DNA from 2 places in the Plantactinospora sp. B5E13 genome. Region 2 is predicted to be linked to the other one. Evidence: riboswitches for the same ligand, from Rfam matches in the RefSeq annotation. Region 2 holds a riboswitch; the other holds the start of a gene.

Region 1 (9,571 bases), on a different contig from region 2:
GATCGCCCGGCCGGTCAGCGCGTTGGAGCCGCCGGCGCCGCCGCCGTCGGTGTACGTCGCCTCGAAGACCGCGAAGATGTCGGCGTCCTCGCCGTGCCCGGCGGCGAGCGAGGTCTGCACCAGGCCCGTGCAGCCGGTGTACTCGTCGAGCGGGTGGGCGTGCTCGTCGTGACCCAGGTAGTACTGCAGCTTCACCCGGTCGCAGTCGATCGTTTCCTCTTCCGGGTCGGTCACCGTGACCGTGTACCGGACCTGGTCGCCCCAGTAGAAGAAGCCACCCTCCGGCGGAAACTCGATGGTCACCGTCGGGGCGGTGTTGCCGACCGTGATCGGCACGTTCGCCACCGCGGTCCGGCCGCCGTCGTTGGTGACGGTGAGCTGCGCGTTGTAGTTGCCCGGTGCGGCGTACGTGTGCGTCGGGTTGGCCTCGGTCGAGCTGCCGCCGTCCCCGAACGTCCAGGCGTACGTGAGCGGTCCGCCGTCCGGGTCTCGGGAGCCCTCGCTGCTGAAGGCCACGGTGAGCGGCGACGGGCCGGAGGTGGGCGTACCCTCGGCGACCGCGATCGGGGCCCGGTCACCGGCGATGTAGTCGATCCGGTAGACCCCCGAGTTGTCGTTGTTGCCGCCGAACCCGCTGCCCCACTCGATCAGGTACAACGCGCCGTCCGGCCCGAACTCGAAGTCCATCGGCCGGACGAAGGTCATCCCGGCGAGCAGCTGGTTGATGTCCACAAGCGACCGGCCGTCCTGGCTGACCTGGAAGGTGTACATCTTGTTCTGGTTCCACTCGCCGACCATCGCCTTGCCGTCGAAGTACGCCGGCCACTTGCGGTCGGAGGGGTTCTCCGGGTCGTACCGGTAGACCGGTCCACCCATCGGCGCCCCGCCGCCGCCCAGCTCCGGGAACTCCGGGTTGCCGTTGTAGTCGTAGTCCACGGTGGCCGGGATCGCCGGCGGCAGGTTGGTCAGACCGGTGTTGTTCGGCGAGTTGTTCACCGGTGCGGCACAGTCGTACGCGGCACCGGCCGGCCCGGACGGGAAGGTGAACTCCCGGTAGGCGGCGTTGGCGCCGACGCAGTACGGCCAGCCGTAGTTGCCGGCCTGCCCGACGATGTTCCACTCGACGGTGTTGCCCGGCCCACGGTCCGGGTTCGCCGAGCCGGCGTCCGGGCCGTAGTCCGCGACGTAGAGCGTGTCGGTGCCGGGGTCGACGCCGATCCGGAACGGGTTCCGGAAGCCCATCGCGAAGATCTCCGGTCGGGTCTTCTCCGTGCCCGGCGGGAACAGGTTGCCCTCCGGGACGGTGTACGTCCCGTCGTCCTCCGGGTGGATCCGGAGCACCTTGCCGCGCAGGTCGTTGGTGTTGCCGGAGGTGCGTTGGGCGTCGTAGTCCTGCCGGCCGGGCCGCTCGTCGAGCGGGCTGTAGCCGTTCGACTCGAACGGGTTGGTGTTGTCCCCGGTCGCCAGGTAGAGGTTGCCCGCGCTGTCGAAGGTCATGCTGCCGCCCGCGTGGCAGCAGGTGTTGCGCTGGGTGTCGACGGTCAGCACGACCTTCTCGCTGGCCGGGTCGAGGGTGTCACCGACGACCGTGAACCGGGAGAGGAAGTTGTGTGGGGTGCCGTCGTTGGGTGCGTAGTACAGGTACACCCACCGGTTGGTGGCGAAGTCCGGGTCGAGGCGGATGCCGATCAGGCCGTCCTCGTTGCCGGTGAAGACGTCGAGGTCGATGGCGGTGACCGTGGTGCCGGTGTCCGGCTTGACGATCTGGACCCGACCGTCCCGCTCGACGTAGAAGACCCGGCCGTCCGGCGCCACGTCCAGTTCCATCGGGTTGCTGGTGTTGCTGTCCAGCGTCACCTTCTCGAAGCTGCTGGTCAGCGAGGCGGCGCAGTCGGCGTCGACCACGCCGGCCGCGGTCTGGATGCCGCCGAGCAGGTGGGCCAGGAACTCCGGTTCGGCGTACGACTGCTGGGTGTGCCCACCCGCCGTGTACCAGGCCCGCCCGCCGTCGTAGTCCTGGCACCAGGCGAACGGGTGGTCCTGCCCCATCGCCCCGGCGCCGGGGGAGTAGCTGGTCTCGTCCAGCGAGGCCAGCACGTGTACGTCGGCGCGCGGGTTCTCTCGGAAGTTGTACCACTCGTCGTACCGGGACCACTGGTCCGGCAACGACTTCGTGGACTCGTGCGCGTGGTCCTCGACCTTGATGGTGGCCTGCTGGTTCGCCGGGTGGGACGCGAAGTACGCGCCGACCAGGTCGCCGTACCAGGGCCAGTCGTACTCGGTGTCCGAGGCGGCGTGCACGCCGGCGTAGCCGCCGCCGGCCCGGATGTACCGCTCGAACGCCGCCTGCTGGTTGGCGTCGAGTACGTCGCCGGTGGTGGAGAGCCAGACGACCGCCTGGTAGCGGGCCAGGTTCTCGTCGGTGAAGGCACCGGCGTCCTCGGTCGCGTCGACGGTGAAGCCGTGCTCCGTGCCGAGTTGCCGGATGGCGGCGATGCCCGCCGGGATGGAGTCGTGCCGGAAACCCGCGGTCTTGGAGAAGACCAGCACGGAGAAGGGCTCCGCCTGGGCCTGGGCCTGGGCCGGTGCGGCGAGTGGCTGCCCGGCCGGTGCGGCCGAGGCCGGGCTGCCGACCAGCATGGTGCTGGTCAGCGCCACCGCGGCGGCGGTGCCGAGCAGGGCGCGGGTGAGGGGGTTGCGACGGTGGCCGGATGCACGGTCAGTGGTGGGGGTGCCGCGGACGCGGCGCGGGACTGCCACGAAGGATCTCCTTCGTCCGATGAGGACAGCGGGGGATCCCGGGTACGGCTCGCCGAAGGTCCGCCTCGGGGTGCGGGGCCGACCGTGGCCCGCCGAGGCCCCGACCGGCCGGATTCTGCCTTGTCATTGAACAAATTAGGGCGGGTACCGGGGGTACCGGAATACGACCGCGAGGTTAATTCGGGTAACGGTTGAGTAACGGCGTGCGACTTACCGGATAGGACGGTCCAAGTCGACGCTCCGGATGTCGGGTCCGCCCCGGCATCGACGCTGGTCGCGGCCATGCATCCGGGTCTGTCGATTGGTCGCGGTGGATGTGCGTTGGGTCACGGGGCTTTACGTCAGCGTGACGAAGCGCGTATCGTCGCCGGCAAGTAACCCACGGGAGCCCGGTGCACCGGGCTGAGAGGGGGGCTGAAGCCCCCGACCGTCGAACCTGATCCGGGTAATGCCGGCGCAGGGAGGAGCGTTGCCATGTCGTCTCTCGGTCGACTCCACCTCATCACCGACACCCGGCCCGGTCGGGATCCACTCTCGACGGTTCGGGCGGCACTCTCCGTAGCTGGCCCGGAGCTGGTCGTGCAGATCAGGGTCGAGGACAGCGTCGACGACCGGACCGCGTACGAGCTGGCCCGAGAGATTTCCGCGTGGTGCGCCCGGTCCGGAGCGACCTGCCTGGTCAACGACCGACTGCACGTGGCGCTCGCGGTCGGCGCCGACGGCGGGCACGTCGGCGCCCTGGACCTGCCGGTCGACGCCGCCCGGCGGGTGCTCGGTCCGACGGCCGTACTCGGCGCGACCGCCCGGGACCCGCAGACCGGTCTCGCCGCCGTCGCCGCCGGGGCCACCTATCTCGGGGTCGGCCCGTGTTACCCGACCCGTACCAAGGACGGGCTGCCGAACGCGATCGGACCGGCCGGGATCCGCCGGGTCGCCTCGGTGGTACCGGTCCCGGTGATCGCGATCGGTGGCATCACCGCCGCCCAGGTGCCGGCGCTGCGCGCCGCCGGGGCGTACGGGGTGGCGGTGGTCGGTGCGCTCTCCGTCGCCGTCGACCCGGCCCGGGCCACCGCCGAACTGCTCGCCGCCCTGCGTGCGCCGCTGCCGACTGAGCCGACGCTGCCGGCCGCCGTCCCGCCGGAGCCGGCCGCCGGGCCAGCGGCCGGAGCCGACCGACATTCGCCACCCGGGGGAGGCGCCGACGCGCACTCCACCGGAGTGGCGACATGCTGACCGGCGGCTCTCCCGACGTCGTGGTGATCGGTGCCGGCCCGATCGGGCTGGCCACCGCCTGGCGGTGTGCCGAGCGGGGCATGCGGGTCACCGTCCACGACCCGGACCCCGGCTCGGGTGCCGCCGACGTCGCCGCCGGCATGCTCGCCCCGGTCTCCGAGGCGCACTTCGGCGAGCGGGCGCTGACCCGGCTGCTGGTCGCCTCGGCGGCCGGCTGGCCCGACTTCGCCGCCCGGTTGACCGAACGGACCGGCCTCGACCTCGGCTACCGCACCGAGGGCACCCTCTCGGTCGCGGTCACCGCCGACGACCTGGCCGAGGCGGAACGGCTCTGGGCGTACCAGCGGGAACTCGGCCTGCCGATCACCCCGCTGCGGCCGGCCGAACTGCGGGACCGCGAGCCGCTGCTGGCGACCCGGTTGCGCGGCGGCGCCTACGCGCCCGGCGACCACCAGGTGGATCCCCGCCGGCTGGTGGCCGCGCTGCGGGTCGCGGTCGCCGCCGCCGGGGCGACGGTGCTGCCCCGACCGGTCGGCAGCCTCGACGAGGTGACCGCGGCCGGGGCCCGGGTGGTGGTCGCCGCCGGCTGCGGTACCGCCCAGCTCACCGGCCTGCCGGTCCGACCGGTGAAGGGCCAGGTCCTGCGGCTGCGGGCGCCCGGCGGCGCGGCGCCCGGCTTCCGGCACGTCATCAACGGGTACGTCGACGGACGCGACGTCTACCTGGTGCCCCGCCACGACGGCGAGGTGGTGGTCGGGGCGACCGTCGAGGAACGCGGCGACCTCGACGTCACCGCCTCCGGCGTGCTGGAACTGCTCCGCGCCGCCACCGACCTGCTGCCGGAACTGGGCGAGTACCACCTGGTGGAGGCGCGGGCCGGGCTGCGCCCCGGCACCCCGGACAACGCGCCGCTGATCGGGCCGCTGCCCGGCCGGCCGGAGGTGCTGGTGGCCGGCGGCCACTACCGGCACGGCATCGTCCTCACCCCGCTCACCGCCGACCTGGTCGCCGACCTGCTGGTGACCGGGGTGCCCGATCCACTGCTCGCCCCGTTCGCCCCGGACCGGTTCGGCCCGCCGAACCCCGGCCGGTCCGGACGTGCCGGCATCGGCCCTGACCGGGTCGGCCCTGGTGGGCGACCCGATACCGAGTAGTCCCAGAGCCGGGAGGAAACATGGAACTGACCGTCAACGGAGTCGGGCACCGGCTGCCCGGCGAGAAGACCCTGGCCGACCTGGTCACCGAACTCACCCCGCAGAGCCAGGGCGTGGCGGTGGCGGTCAACGGCGAGGTGGTGCCGCGTACCGGCTGGCCGACGTGGACCCTGCGGGACGGGGACCGGGTCGAGGTGCTGACCGCGGCCCAGGGCGGGTGACCGGGATGACGACCCTGGCCACACCTGGAGAGACCGCCACCGACGAGTTCCGGCTCGGCGGCGAGACGTTCCGGTCCCGGCTCATCCTCGGCACCGGCGGGGCCAGCAGCCCGTACGCGCTGGAGCAGGCGATCCGGGCCAGCGGCAGCCAACTGGTCACCGTCGCACTGCGCCGGATCGACAGCGGCGCGACGATGGGCGGCGGGCTGCTCGACGTACTCGGCCGGTGCGGGGTACGGCTGCTGCCGAACACCGCCGGCTGTCGTACCGCCGCCGAGGCGGTGACCACGGCGCACCTGGCCCGGGAGGCGTTCGACACCACCTGGGTCAAACTCGAGGTGATCGGCGACGAGCGCACCCTGCTGCCGGACGCGGTCGAACTGGTCGCCGCCGCCGAACAGCTGGTCGCCGACGGCTTCACCGTGCTGCCGTACACCACCGACGACCCGGTGCTGGCCCGGCGGCTCGCCGACCTCGGCTGCGCCGCGGTGATGCCGGCCGGCGCGCCGATCGGCTCCGGCCTCGGCATCGGCAACCCGCACCAGATCCGGCTGCTCCGGCAGGCCGTCGACGTACCGGTGATCCTGGACGCCGGCATCGGCACCGCCTCCGACGCCGCGCTGGCGATGGAACTCGGCTGCGACGGGGTGCTGCTGGCCAGCGCGGTGACCCGGGCCGCCGACCCGGTACGGATGGCCACCGCGATGCGGCACGCCGTCGAGGCCGGCCGGCTGGCGGCCGGAGCCGGTCGGATTCCGCGCCGGTTCCACGCCCTGGCCTCCACCCCGGACGACGGGCGGCCCGACCTGTGACCGGCACCAGCGTCCCGAGTGGAGTCGTGGTGGTGACCGACCGCCGCCAGGCGCGCCGGCCACTGCCCGAGGTGATCCGGGACGCGGTCGACGGCGGTGCCCGCTGGGTGCTGCTGCGCGAGCGGGACCTGCCGTACACCGAGCGGCGCACCCTGGCTGACCGGTTGCGGGCGGTGCTCGCCCCGGTCGGCGGCACACTGCTGGTCGCCGGCCCGGACCCGCTCGGCGGCGACGCGGTGCACCTGACCGCCGCCGGGCCGTACCCGCCGTCGGAGGTGCGCCTGGTCGGCCGCTCGTGCCACGACGAGACCGAGCTGCGGCGTCTCTCCGCCGAGGACTACGTCACGCTGTCGCCGGTTTTCCCCACCCCGTCCAAGCCCGGCCACGGTCCGCCGCTGACCCCGGCCGGACTGGCCCGGCTGGTCGCCCGTACCCCGGTGCCGGCGCTCGCCCTCGGCGGTGTCGGCACCCCCGGACAGGTCGCCGACTGCCTGGCCGCCGGGGCGGTCGGGGTGGCGGTGATGGGCGCGGTGATGCGCGCCGACGACCCGGCGGACGTGGTCGACGCCCTGTGCGCGGCGGCCGGGGCCGGGGTGGCGGACCAGACCCCGGACGCCCCGCCGGCACCGGCGGGCGTCGGCGGAGGCATCCGGTGACCCCGCCGGTGGCGCTGACCGTGGCCGGCTCGGACTCCGGCGCGGGCGCCGGCATCCAGGCCGACCTAAAGGTCTTCGCGGCGCTCGGGGTCTACGGCACCTCGGTGCTGACCGCGATCACCGCGCAGAACACCCGGGCGGTCCGCGCCGTTTCCCCGGTCTCCGCCGAGATGGTGACCGAGCAGCTGACCGCCGTCGTCGAGGACCTGCCGCCGCTGGCGGTGAAGACCGGCATGCTCGGCGGCGCGGCGGTTGCCGAGGCGGTGGCGGAGGCGGCCCGCGCCGGCCTGCTGCCGAACCTGGTCGTCGACCCGGTGCTCGTCTCGACCAGTGGACACCGGCTCGGCGCGGCGGAGGCGGTCGCCCGGCTGCTGCCGTACGCCCTGGTCGCGACGCCGAACCGGGCGGAGGCCTCGGCGCTGCTCGGCTGGCCGGTCCGGACCCCGGACGAGATGGCGGAGGCGGCCCGGCAGCTCGCCGACCGGGGCACCCGGTACGTGGTGGTGACCGGCGGGGACGCGGAGGCGACCGGCGCGGACGCCGTCCCGGAGAGCGCGGTCGACGCGCTCTGGACCGGCGCCGGGGTACGGCTGCTGCGTGGACCGTGGGTGCCGACCCGGAACACCCACGGCACCGGCTGTTCCTTCTCGGCCGCGATCGCCGCCCGGCTCGCCCTCGGTGCCGAGGTGCCGGCGGCGGTGGCCTTCGCCAAGGAGTACGTCAACCGTGCGCTGCGCGGCTCTCGGAACTGGGAGCTCGGCGGCGGCCACGGACCGCTGGACCACCACGGATGGTCCGGTGGGGAGCCGACGGTGGACCGGACAGGTCCGTCAGGAGAGAGGTGGGGCGCGTGAAGGCTCGTCGCAAGGTGTACGTCGAGGGAAGCCGGCCGGACATCCGGGTCCCGTTCGCCGAGGTGGACCTGACCGGGGACGAACCCCCGGTCCGGTTGTACGACACGTCGGGCCCGGGATCGGACCCCGCCGTGGGACTGCCGCCGTTGCGCGGCACGTGGATCGCGGAACGCGGCGACGTCGCCCCGGTCCGGGGCGCCGGCAGCCCGCTCGCCGGCCGGGACGACGCCCGTCCCACCCAGCTCGCGTACGCCCGGGCCGGGATCGTCACCCCGGAGATGGAGTTCGTGGCGATCCGGGAGCAGATGCCGGCCGAGTTCGTCCGGGACGAGATCGCCGCCGGTCGGGCGGTGCTGCCGCTCAACGTCAACCACCCGGAGTGCGAGCCGGCGATCATCGGCAAGGCGTTCCTGGTGAAGGTGAACGCCAACATCGGCACCTCCGCGGTCACCTCCTCGGTCGCCGAGGAGGTGGAGAAGCTGACCTGGGCGACCCGGTGGGGCGCGGACACCGTGATGGACCTCTCCACCGGCAAGCGGATCCACGAGACCCGGGAGGCGATCGTCCGCAACTCGCCGGTGCCGATCGGGACGGTCCCGATCTACCAGGCGCTGGAGAAGGTCGACGGTGACCCGGTCAAGCTCTCCTGGGAGGTGTTCCGGGACACCGTCATCGAGCAGGCGGAGCAGGGCGTCGACTACATGACCGTGCACGCCGGGGTACGGCTGGCGTACGTGCCGCTGGCGGTCAACCGGGTCACCGGCATCGTCTCCCGAGGCGGCTCCATCATGGCCGCCTGGTGTCTGGCCCACCACCGGGAGAACTTCCTCTACACCCACTTCGCCGAGCTCTGCGAGATCCTCGCCCGGTACGACGTCACGTTCTCGCTCGGTGACGGGCTGCGTCCCGGCTCGATCGCGGACGCGAACGACGAGGCGCAGTTCGCGGAACTGCGTACCCTCGGCGAGCTGACCACGGTGGCGTGGGAGCACGACGTACAGGTGATGATCGAGGGGCCCGGCCACGTGCCGATGCACAAGATCAAGGAGAACGTCGACCTGCAGCAGGAGGTCTGCCACGAGGCGCCGTTCTACACCCTCGGGCCGCTGACCACGGACATCGCCCCGGCGTACGACCACATCACCTCGGCGATCGGCGCCGCGATGATCGGCATGTACGGCACCGCGATGCTCTGTTACGTCACCCCGAAGGAGCACCTGGGGCTGCCGGACCGGGACGACGTGAAGGCGGGCGTGATCGCGTACAAGATCGCGGCGCACGCGGCCGACCTGGCGAAGGGGCACCCGGGGGCCCAGGCCTGGGACGACGCGCTCTCCAAGGCCCGGTTCGAGTTCCGCTGGGAGGACCAGTTCAACCTCTCGCTGGATCCGGAGACGGCGCGGTCGTACCACGACGCGACCCTGCCGGCGGCGCCCGCCAAGACCGCACACTTCTGTTCGATGTGCGGCCCCAAGTTCTGCTCGATGAAGATCACCCAGGAGTTGAAGGAGTACGCCGCCCAGGGTATGAAGGAGAAGTCCTCCGAATTCCTGGAGTCGGGCGGACGGGTCTATCTCCCGATGGCCTGACCGGTCAGTCGGCGTGGTGACGGCCGGGCTGGCGTAACGTCCGCCGCCCGCCGTCGCCCCCGTCCAGCCGTTCGGTCGGGTCGGGCTGGCTCAGGCCGCTGACCCAGTCGACGTACTCCTCGTCGCGGGCCGGCACCGGTTCGTCCGACCGCCCGCGTCGGCGCGGCTGCCGCTGGCCGGGTACGCCGGGCCCGGACGCCCGCTCCCCGGTCGGCTCGGGCGCCGATGGCTGGTCGGACGCGGACGGCAGGTCGGACCCGTTGGGCTGGTCGGATGGGGCCGGCTGGTCGGA
Region 2 (9,571 bases):
CCACCGTTGATCATCCGTCGGTGTCGACGATGCCACGCCCGGCCCGGAAACTCACCTCGTGTCGGTGATCCGGGCCAGTACGGCGTCGGCGAGCGCCTGCGCCGCCGTCTCCGGAACCCAGTGCCCGACCCCGGTCAGTGGCACGAAGCGGTAGTCGCCGGTGACGAACCCGGCGCAGTTCCGGGCCGCGACCGGGCCGACCGCCATGTCGGTGTCGCCCCAGACGAAGGTGGTCGGCACCGCCACCGGCCCGGTGCCGACCAGTGCCTCCGTCGACATCGCCCGGTACCAGTTCAACGCGGCGGTCAGCGCGCCCGGTTCGCGCATCGGGGCGACGTACCGCTCGATCCGGTCGGAGGGCAGCCCGCCGAGCATCCGGCGCAGTGCCGCCGCGTCGTCCGCGAGCAGCACCCGCTCCGCCTCGCCGGCCTGCCGGAACAACTGCATGTACGTCGAGCGGGCCTGCTGGTCCGGGTCCTGCGCGATCGCGGCCCCGAACGGGGCCGGATGCGGTACGGAGACCGCGGTCAGGGTACGGACCCGGTCCGGATGGTCGGCGGCGAGCCGCCAGGCGACCGCCGCACCCCAGTCGTGCCCGACCACGTGCGCCGACGGTACGTCGAGCGCGTCGAGCACCGCCACCGCGTCGGCGACCAGTTCGGGCAGCTGGTACGCCGACACCTCGGTCGGCCGGGCCTGCGGCGAGTAGCCCCGCTGGTCCAGGACGAGGGTGCGCAGCCCGGCCGCGTGCAGCGTCGGCAGCAGGTCGTCCCATTCGCCACCGTGCTGCGGGAAGCCGTGCAGCAGCAGGACGGCCCCGCCGTCCGCCGGCCCGCCGGTGTGCAGGTCGAAGGTGAGGTCCCGGACGGTGATCCGCATGACCCGAGCCTAGTCGTGGCTATCGGCGCAGACGGATCCGGTGCTAGCGTTCGCGAAACAACCGCACATCCGACAGGGGAGCGCGCAGCGCTGAGAGTGTGGGCCGACCCGCCCGCAGACCCTCGAACCTGATCTGGGTAATGCCAGCGCAGGGAGTTCGGTCACGTCTCCAGCCGCGTCACGGTCCGGGACCCGGGCCGTGACGCGCGTTCCGCCCCTGGATCGCCGAGCGACTGGGAGGCAGTACACATGAAAGAGTCCGGCAGCACACGGTGGCGCACCGTCGACATCGTCGTCGCCTCGGTCATCGCCGTCGCCTTCGGCGTCATCTTCTGGGCCTGGAACCTGGTCTGGGGCGCCACCGAGGGGGCCTTCACCTTCTTCCCGCCGGCCCAGGCGGTCATCTACGGCGTCTGGCTGCTGCCCGGGGTGCTCGGCGGCCTGGTGATCCGCAGGCCTGGAGCGGCCCTGTACTGCGAGTTCCTCGCCGCGTTCGTCTCGGTGCTGCTCGGCAGCCAGTGGGGCACGATGGCCATCCTGCAGGGTCTCTTCCAGGGTCTCGGCGCCGAACTGGCCTTCCTGGTCTTCGGCTACGGCTTCTTCCAGCTGCCGGTCGCGGTGCTCTCCGGCGCCCTGGCCGGGCTCGCCGCCGCGATCTTCGACCAGATCCGCTACTACGCCGGGTACGACTTCGCCTCGGTCCGGCTGCCGTTCTTCGTGATCACCGTGGTCAGCTCGTTGATCATCGCGGGTGCCGGCGGCTGGGCACTGACCCGGGCGCTGGCCCGGACCGGCGTACTGGACCGCTTCCCGGCCGGCCGGGACCGGGCCGCGGTCTGAGCCCGGTCGACCGGACGGCGGAACGGACGGTGTCCCGGTGAGCGCGGTCGACCCGACGACGCAACGGACGGTGCCCTGGTGAGCGCGGTCGAGCTGCGCGGCTTCGGCTGGCGGCACGCCGGGCGCCGGGCCTGGGCGGTCCGTGACGTCGACCTGCGGATCGAGCACGGCGAACGGGTCCTGCTGCTCGGCGCCTCCGGGGCCGGCAAGAGCACCCTGCTGGCGGCGCTCGCCGGGCTGCTCGCCGAGGACTCGGGTGAGCAGACCGGCAGCGTCGAGATCGACGGGCTGGACCCACGCAAGGCCCGGGAGCGGGTCGGCATCGTCTTCCAGGATCCGCAGACCCAGCTGGTGATGGCCCGGGCCGGGGACGACGTGGCGTTCGGCCTGGAGAACCGGGGCGTGCCGGCGGCGGAGATCTGGCCCCGGGTCACCGAGGCGCTGGACCGGGTCGGTTTCCCGTACCCGGTGGACCGGCCGACCGCCGCGCTCTCCGGCGGTGAGCAGCAACGGCTCGCCCTGGCCGGGGTGCTGGCGCTACGCCCGGGGCTGCTGCTGCTCGACGAGCCGACCGCCAACCTCGATCCGGCCGGCGCCGCCCTGGTCCGAGGCGCGATCGGCGCCGCGTTGGACGCCGACACCACACTGATCCTGGTCGAGCACCGGGTGGCGGAGGCGCTGCCGCTGGTCGACCGGGTGGTCGTCCTGGAGCCGGGTGGCGGGATCCGGGCCGACGGGTCCCCCGCCGAGGTCTTCGCCGCGCACGGCGCCGAGCTGGCCGCCGCCGGGGTCTGGGTGCCCGGCCCGCCGCCGGCACCACGCCGCTCCGGCGCCGCGGCCGGGGCGGTGCTGCTCGCCGCCGAACGGCTCGGCCTGCCGCCGCGGCTGGCCCCGACCGACCTGACCGTACGCACCGGCGAGGCGCTCGCCGTGCTCGGACCGAACGGAGCCGGCAAGTCGACCCTCGCGCTGCTCCTCGGCGGCCTGCTCGACCCCGGCACCGGCACGCTGCGGACCACCCCGGCCCTGGCCGACCGGTACGCGGGCCGCCCGCCGCACCGCTGGCGGGCACCGGTGCTGGCGCAACGGATCGGTTCGGTCTTCCAGAACCCGGAGCACCAGTTCGTCACCGGCACGGTACGGGCCGAACTGGCGCTCGGCCCGCTCCGGGCCGGTCGCCCCGACGCCGAGGTGACCTCCATCGTGGACGACCTGCTCGCCCGGCTCCGGCTGGACCGGTTGGCCGCCGCCAACCCGTACACCCTCTCGGGTGGGCAGGCGCGGCGGCTGAGCGTGGCGACGGCGCTGGCCACCGCGCCCCGGCTGCTGATCCTGGACGAGCCGACGTTCGGTCAGGACCGACGGACCTGGCTGGAGCTCGTCGACCTGCTCGCCGGGCTGCGGGACACCGGACACGGCATCGTCGCCGTCACCCACGACCCGGACTTCGTGGCCGCCCTGGCCGACCGGACCCTCACCCTCGACCCACCGCAACGTGATCTCCTCGACACCGCGGTACGGGGGCCGCGATGATCCCGTACCCGACGGTTCCGACCTCCGCCGCGCCGCTGGCCCGACGCAACCCGGTGGCGAAGCTCGCCGCCGCGCTGCTCTTCTCGGTGCCGCTGCTCGCCACCCTCGACCCGTTCGTCCCGGCCCTGGCCATCGGAGTGGAACTGCTGGTCGCGCCGCTGTTCGGCGTCCCGTACCGGCTGCTGGCCCGACGGGCCCGGCCACTGCTGCTCAGCGCGCTCGGCATTCTCGTCACGATGCTGTTCTTCGCCGCCGATCGCTCCGGTGACGTCCTCGTCTCCGCCGGTCCGCTGCTGGTGACCACCGGGGTGCTCAGCACCGGTCTGGGACTGGCGCTGCGGGTGATCGCGGTGGCGCTGCCCGCGGTCCTGGTCGTCGCCACCACCGACCCCACCGATCTCGCCGACGCCCTGGTGCAGAACGCCAAGGTGTCCCCCCGGTTCGCGATCGGCGCCCTGGCCGCGTTCCGGCTGGTGCCGTTGCTCGGCACGGAATGGCGGATGATCAGCATGGCCCGCCGGGCCCGCGGCGTGGACGCCGGGCGCAACCCGGCGACCCGGCTACGACTGTTCGGCTCGACGGCGTTCACCCTGCTGGTCGGGGCGATCCGCCGGGGCACCCGGCTGGCCACCGCGATGGACGCCCGCGGCTTCGACTCCGGTGTTCCGCGTACGTCGGCCCGCCGGCAGCACTTCACCGGGGCGGACACCGTCCTGGTCGTCGGGGCGCTGCTGCTCGCCGCCGGAATCCTGGCGGCCAGTGTGGCGCTCGGTACCCACCGCCCCCTGATCGGCTGAGCCCACCGCTCGGCGGCGACGGCCCAGGTCGAACCATCAGTACGGTCGCATGTTCGCATAAGTGCCCCGAGCAGGCCATCTGTTGTTTGCCGAGGTAGGCGAGATTGATCAGCTGATCAGATTCGCCAGTCGATGGAGCAACCGATGGGCCACGGCCACCCGCACCACCACCACGACCACAGCCACGACCACGACCACGACCACGCGGTCGGCGGCGACCTGCCCGCCGCCCTCGACCCGACCGTACCGGAGACCGAACTCTCCCCGGCCGATCGCTCCCGACGCAGTTTCCTGCGCAACGCCGGCCTGCTCGGCGCGGGCACCGCGGCCACCGTCCTGGCGACGCCGGAGCTCGCGCACGCCCACGGTAACGGCGGCGACACCGGACACGGCGGCGACAAGGAGCCGAAGGGCGGCTTCCACTGGCTCGCCGGCGACCACCACATCCACACCCAGTACAGCTCGGACGCCCAGTACCGGGTGATCGACCAGGCCCGGCACGCCCGCGGCCACGGTCTGGACTGGATGGTCGTCACCGACCACGGCAGCGTGGCGCACGCGAAGATCGGCGTGGAGAAGGTCAACCCGGACATTGTCGCGGCCCGGGAACAGCTCAAGGACCTGCTGATCTACCAGGGCCTGGAGTGGAACATCCCGGCCGCCGAGCACGCCACCGTCTTCGTCGCGCCGGGGCGCAACGAGGTCGCCGTGCTGAAGGAGTTCGAGAACGCGTACGACGGCAGTGTGAAGAACGCCGGTGGCTCGTCACCGGCCAACGAGGCGCTCGCCATCGCCGGCATCAAGTTCCTCGGCGAGCAGGTCCGTCGGCGCCGGGTCGACGGCGCGCTCTTCCTCGCCAACCACCCGGCCCGGCGCGGCATCGACTCCCCGCACGAGGTGCGAGCCTGGCGCGACGCCGACCCCACGGTGGCGATCGGCATGGAGGGTGCCCCGGGCCACCAGGCGGCCGGCCTGCCCCGGCCGACCGCCGGCCGCAACCGCGGCTACTACGACAACGGACCGTCGGCGGACTCGTTCGCCGGCTACCCGCTGGAGAGTTACCGCACCTGGGGCGGCTTCGACTGGATGACCGCGACCGTCGGTGGCCTGTGGGACAGCCTGCTCGCCGAGGGCAAGCCGTGGTGGATCAGCGCGAACTCGGACTCGCACGTCAACTATCTGGACACCTCGCAGCGTGGGCCGGGCAGCAACTTCGACCTCAACGGCCGGCACGACGACCCGGTGTACGGGCCGCTGCTCACCGACGCCGGCGACTACTGGCCCGGCCAGTACAGCCGTACCCACGTCGGCGCCGCCTCGTTCAGCTACCGGGCGGTCATGGACGGGCTTCGGGCCGGTCGGGTCTGGGTCGACCACGGCGGCCTGATCAGCGGTCTCGACGTACGTGCCCGGGTGGCCGGCGACCGGCGGCCCGACTCGGGCACCCCGCTCGGCGGCGTGCTGCGGGTCAAGCGCGGCACCCGGGTCGAGCTGACCATCGACATCGACCTGGCCAACACGCCGAACTGGTCGCAGTTCGTCCCGGTGCTGGGCCGGGTCGACGTGATCGCGGGCCAGGTCACCGGCCCGGTCGCCGACCGGGACACGTTCACCGCGCCGACCGCCCGGGTGGTCAAGTCGTACGAGGTGGGCAAGGGCACCGGACGGGTCTCGTTCACCTACGCCTTTGGCCGGGTCGACCAGCCGTTCTACGTCCGGCTCCGGGGCACCGACGGCAACCGGACCGCCCCCGGCCTGATGGGGGCACACGTCGACCCGTTCGGTCCGGCGCTGGACATCGCCGGGGACGCCGACCCGTGGAAGGACCTGTGGTTCTACGCCAACCCGATCTGGGTACTGCCGAGCTGACCCGACCGGTGATCGGACTCAGCTTCGGGCACCGGACCGTCCGGGAGGCCGAGCACTGGCTGCACGAGGTGGTGCGGCCGCTCGGCCTTCCCGGCCTGGTCGCCTGTACCCATCTCACGCAGCACCCCTTTCCACACGTCGCGATCAGCCTCTCCACCGACGGGGAACCGCCGGCCGGGCTCCTCGCAGGCGTACCGGTGGAACTGGTGGTGGCCGGCGAGCACGCCGCCGCCGAGCACTCGACCCGGCGGTCCGGCCGGGCGGTGCTCTTCCCCGGTGTGGCACGGCTGACCGGCGTACTGAGCGTCGACGAACTGCTCGCGGCGAGCGCCATCGAGCGGGTGACCGCACTCGGTGGTGTGCCGCCGGCCGGGGACACCCTGGTCGAGACCCGGGACTTCGTACGTCCACTGTGGGCGGAAGGCCGGCTGACACTGGTCACCACGCCGGTGGCCGGCGGCCGGATCGGACCGTTCGAGGTACCCGAGCCGACGCCCTGCTGCGCGGACCACTGAGCACGGCAGGCGGGCGTTGCACCGGGCAACCCTGTGACGGCCGGACGGACCACCACCGTCCGTCCGGCCACCGGATCTCCCGACCTGGCGTACCTGACGGTTAGGCTTCACCCGTCGGTATCGGAGGCCCGGTCATGAAACACGTCGTACTCGGACTGCTCGCCACCGGGCCCGCCCACGGGTACGAGCTGCGCCGACGGTACGACGACCTGTTCGCCGACGCCGGCGTCGAGGTCAACATCGGACAGATCTACGTCACCCTCGGCCGGCTGGAACGCGACGGCCTGGTCAGCCACACCACCGAGTCCGGCGGCGACCGGCGGGACCGCAAGGTCTACCGGCTCACCGAGGACGGCGCCGCCGAACTGCGCGACTGGGTCACCCGGCCCTCGGACACCCCGCTGGTGAAGCCGGACGTCCTGCTCCGACTCGTCACCGCCCGCCTCGCCGCCGTGCTGCTGCCCGACGTCGACCCCACGGCGGTGATCACCGACCACCGGCAGCGCTGCCTGCAGGCGCTGCGGGACCTCGACCGGCAGGCCGCCCGCACCAGCGGCACGAGCGTCGGCGGTCTGCTGGTGCAGGCGACCGCGCTGCACCTGCAGGCCGAACTCCGCTGGCTGGAAGCGTGTCAGCGACAGCTCGCCGAGATCGAGCTGACCACCTCGGGGAACGGAGGCCACGATGGCTGACCCGGTGCTGCGCGCGGCCGGGCTGACCCGGACCTATCGGCACGAGGCGCGGGACCGGACCGCCCTGCGGGACGCCTCGATCGAGGTCGGCCGGGGTGACTGGGTCGCGGTCACCGGGCCGAGCGGCAGCGGCAAGTCCACGTTGCTCCACCTGCTCGGCGGACTGGACCGCCCGGACCGGGGCGAGGTGTGGCTGGCCGGGCACCGGTTGGACAACCGTTCCGAGAGTGGCCGGGCCCTGCTGCGCCGCCGACACGTCGGCTTCGTGTTCCAGTTCCTCAGCCTCGTACCGACGATGACGGTCCTCGGGAACGTCGAACTGCCGCTGGTGCTGCAGGGTGTCGGACACCGCGACGCCCGACGCCGGGCGCGGGAGGTCCTCGACGAACTCGGGGTCGCCGACACCGCCGACACGGTACCCACCGCCCTCTCCGGCGGTGAACAGCAGCGGGTGGCGCTGGCCCGGGCCGTCGTACACCGGCCTGACCTGCTGCTCGCCGACGAACCGACCGGGGCGCTGGACTCCACGGCCGCCGGGGTTGTCCTCGATCTGCTGCGGCGCCGGCACGCCGACGGGCAGAGCATCGTGCTGGTCACCCACGACCACCGGGTGGCGGCCGCCGCCGACCGGGTGGTCACCATGCTCGACGGGCGGATCGCCGACGAACGGAAACTGGCCGAGCCGGCCGGCGAACCGACGTACGCCCACCTGCTCGACCTGGACGGCTGACCGGTGGCCGCCGTCCTCCGCCTCGTCCTGGCCGGCGTCCGGGGCGGCAACCGGGCCACCGCGCTGGCCGCCGTCGTCGTCGCGGCGCTGGCCACCGCCGGCATCGTCGCCGGGCTGTCGGTACGGGACCAGGGCGGTCCACGGGTGGACCGGCTCTACGTGGAGGCGGGCCGGCCCGACCTGGTCGTCTACGGCACCCCGGAGGCGCTGGAGACGGTCCGCCGGGACCGGGCCCTCGCCGACTCCTCCCCCGTCGTCCGGTACGTCGCCGCCACCGTCGCGCTGCACGCCGAGCCGGTCGACGCCCGGGTCGACGCCCTGTCCGGCCCCGCTGCCACCGGCGGCAACCCGCCCGGCCGCGCGCCGACCGTCGACGGCCCCGACCCCGGTACGGGCGCCGGCCCCGGCCGGCCACTGCTGCGCACCGGACGCTGGCCGGTCCCGGGCGCCACCGACGAGGTCGTCTTCGACCGGGCCGCCGCCACGGACGCCGGGATCCGGGTCGGCGACCGGGTGGAGGTGACCGTCGCCGGCCGGCCGTACCCGCTGACCGTGGTCGGTACCGCGATCGACCTGACCGACTGCTTCCACCCCGACTGCGACCCGATCCGGCTCTTCGTCGACGCCGCCACCCTGTCCCGACTCGCCCCTGCCCCGGGCGACACCGACACCGGCGCCCCGACGTCCCCCGACCCGACCGCCGGCACCCCGACGTCACCCGCCCCGGGCCGGTCCGGGGCGCTGCTCGTCGGCCGGCTCACCGATCCGGCGGACGCCGAGGCGGTGGCCGCCCGGCTGCTCGCCGACGGTCAGGTGACCGGGGTGCAGACCTGGGCGGACACCCGGGACGACATCCTGATCCGGGACCGGATCTTCGGCGCCTCGCTCGCCGGGTTCGGCCTCTTCGTCCTCGTCGCCGCCGCGTTCGTGGTCGCGGGTACGGCCACCGCCCGGCTGCTCGTCCGACGGCGGGAGATCGCACTGCTCGCCTCGGTCGGGTACACCGGACGACAGCTGGTCGCCGGACTGGTCGGTGAGATCGTGCTGCTCGGTACGACGGGGGCGCTCGCCGGCGGGATCGCCGGCAGTCTGCTCGCCCCCTACCTCCAGGTCGGCCTGACCAACCCGCTCGGTCGGCCCGCTCCCCGGATCGCACCGCTGACCCTGCTCGGTGCCGGCGTGCTCGTCGTCCTGATCCTCGGGGTGGCGACCGGGCTGCCGGCGCTGCGGGCCGCCCGGCAACCCGCCTCCGAGGTGCTCCGGGACCGGCCACCCCGGGCTGTCACCCCGGACCGGGTCGCCCGACTGCTCGACCGGCTCCGGCTCGGCACCACCGTCCGGTACGGCATCGGCGCGGTGCTGGTCCGCCCCGGCCGTACCGCCCTGACCGCCGGGGCGGTCGCGGTCGCGGTCGCCGCGCTCGTCGTCGGCGGCGGTTTCACCGCCACCATGGACCGGCTCGTCGCCGAACCCGCGTACACCGGCGACCCGTACGACGTGGTGGTCGCGCCGGCGTCCGGCACCGACCCGCAGCGGCTGGTGGCGGCCCTCTCCGGGATACCGGAGGTAGGGGGCTGGTACAGCCAGACCGACCGGCGGGCGCTTCTCGGCGACCGGACGTTCCTGTCCCGGGCGGTCGGCGGCGACCCCGACGACGCCGGGTTTGTCGTCCGGGAGGGTCGACCGTTGCGGGCGGCCGGTGAGGCGCTGGTCGGC

Evidence for each region. Region 2 has a riboswitch for thiamine pyrophosphate ahead of ABGB05_RS15545 (ECF transporter S component). Riboswitches for the same ligand answer to the same signal wherever they lie in the genome.
Region 1: another riboswitch for thiamine pyrophosphate. It lies ahead of thiE (thiamine phosphate synthase); the one in region 2 lies ahead of ABGB05_RS15545 (ECF transporter S component).

The regions. Positions count from the first base shown of each region.
Region 1 covers NZ_JBDPLT010000010.1:73,471-83,041, forward strand. Annotated here, with positions in the region: gene ABGB05_RS11940 (ThuA domain-containing protein) at 1-2,640, opposite strand, end outside; TPP riboswitch at 3,132-3,240, shown strand; partial or broken gene thiE (thiamine phosphate synthase) at 3,235-3,852, shown strand; gene thiO (glycine oxidase ThiO) at 3,987-5,147, shown strand; gene thiS (sulfur carrier protein ThiS) at 5,168-5,368, shown strand; gene ABGB05_RS11960 (thiazole synthase) at 5,374-6,180, shown strand; gene ABGB05_RS11965 (thiamine phosphate synthase) at 6,177-6,836, shown strand; gene thiD (bifunctional hydroxymethylpyrimidine kinase/phosphomethylpyrimidine kinase) at 6,833-7,690, shown strand; gene thiC (phosphomethylpyrimidine synthase ThiC) at 7,687-9,279, shown strand; gene ABGB05_RS11980 (hypothetical protein) at 9,284-9,571, opposite strand, start outside.
Region 2 covers NZ_JBDPLT010000014.1:123,388-132,958, forward strand. Annotated here, with positions in the region: gene ABGB05_RS15540 (alpha/beta hydrolase) at 52-879, opposite strand; TPP riboswitch at 944-1,052, shown strand; gene ABGB05_RS15545 (ECF transporter S component) at 1,129-1,719, shown strand; gene ABGB05_RS15550 (ABC transporter ATP-binding protein) at 1,798-3,252, shown strand; gene ABGB05_RS15555 (energy-coupling factor transporter transmembrane component T) at 3,249-4,049, shown strand; gene ABGB05_RS15560 (PHP domain-containing protein) at 4,194-5,918, shown strand; gene ABGB05_RS15565 (hypothetical protein) at 5,927-6,433, shown strand; gene ABGB05_RS15570 (PadR family transcriptional regulator) at 6,568-7,125, shown strand; gene ABGB05_RS15575 (ABC transporter ATP-binding protein) at 7,118-7,855, shown strand; gene ABGB05_RS15580 (ABC transporter permease) at 7,859-9,571, shown strand, end outside.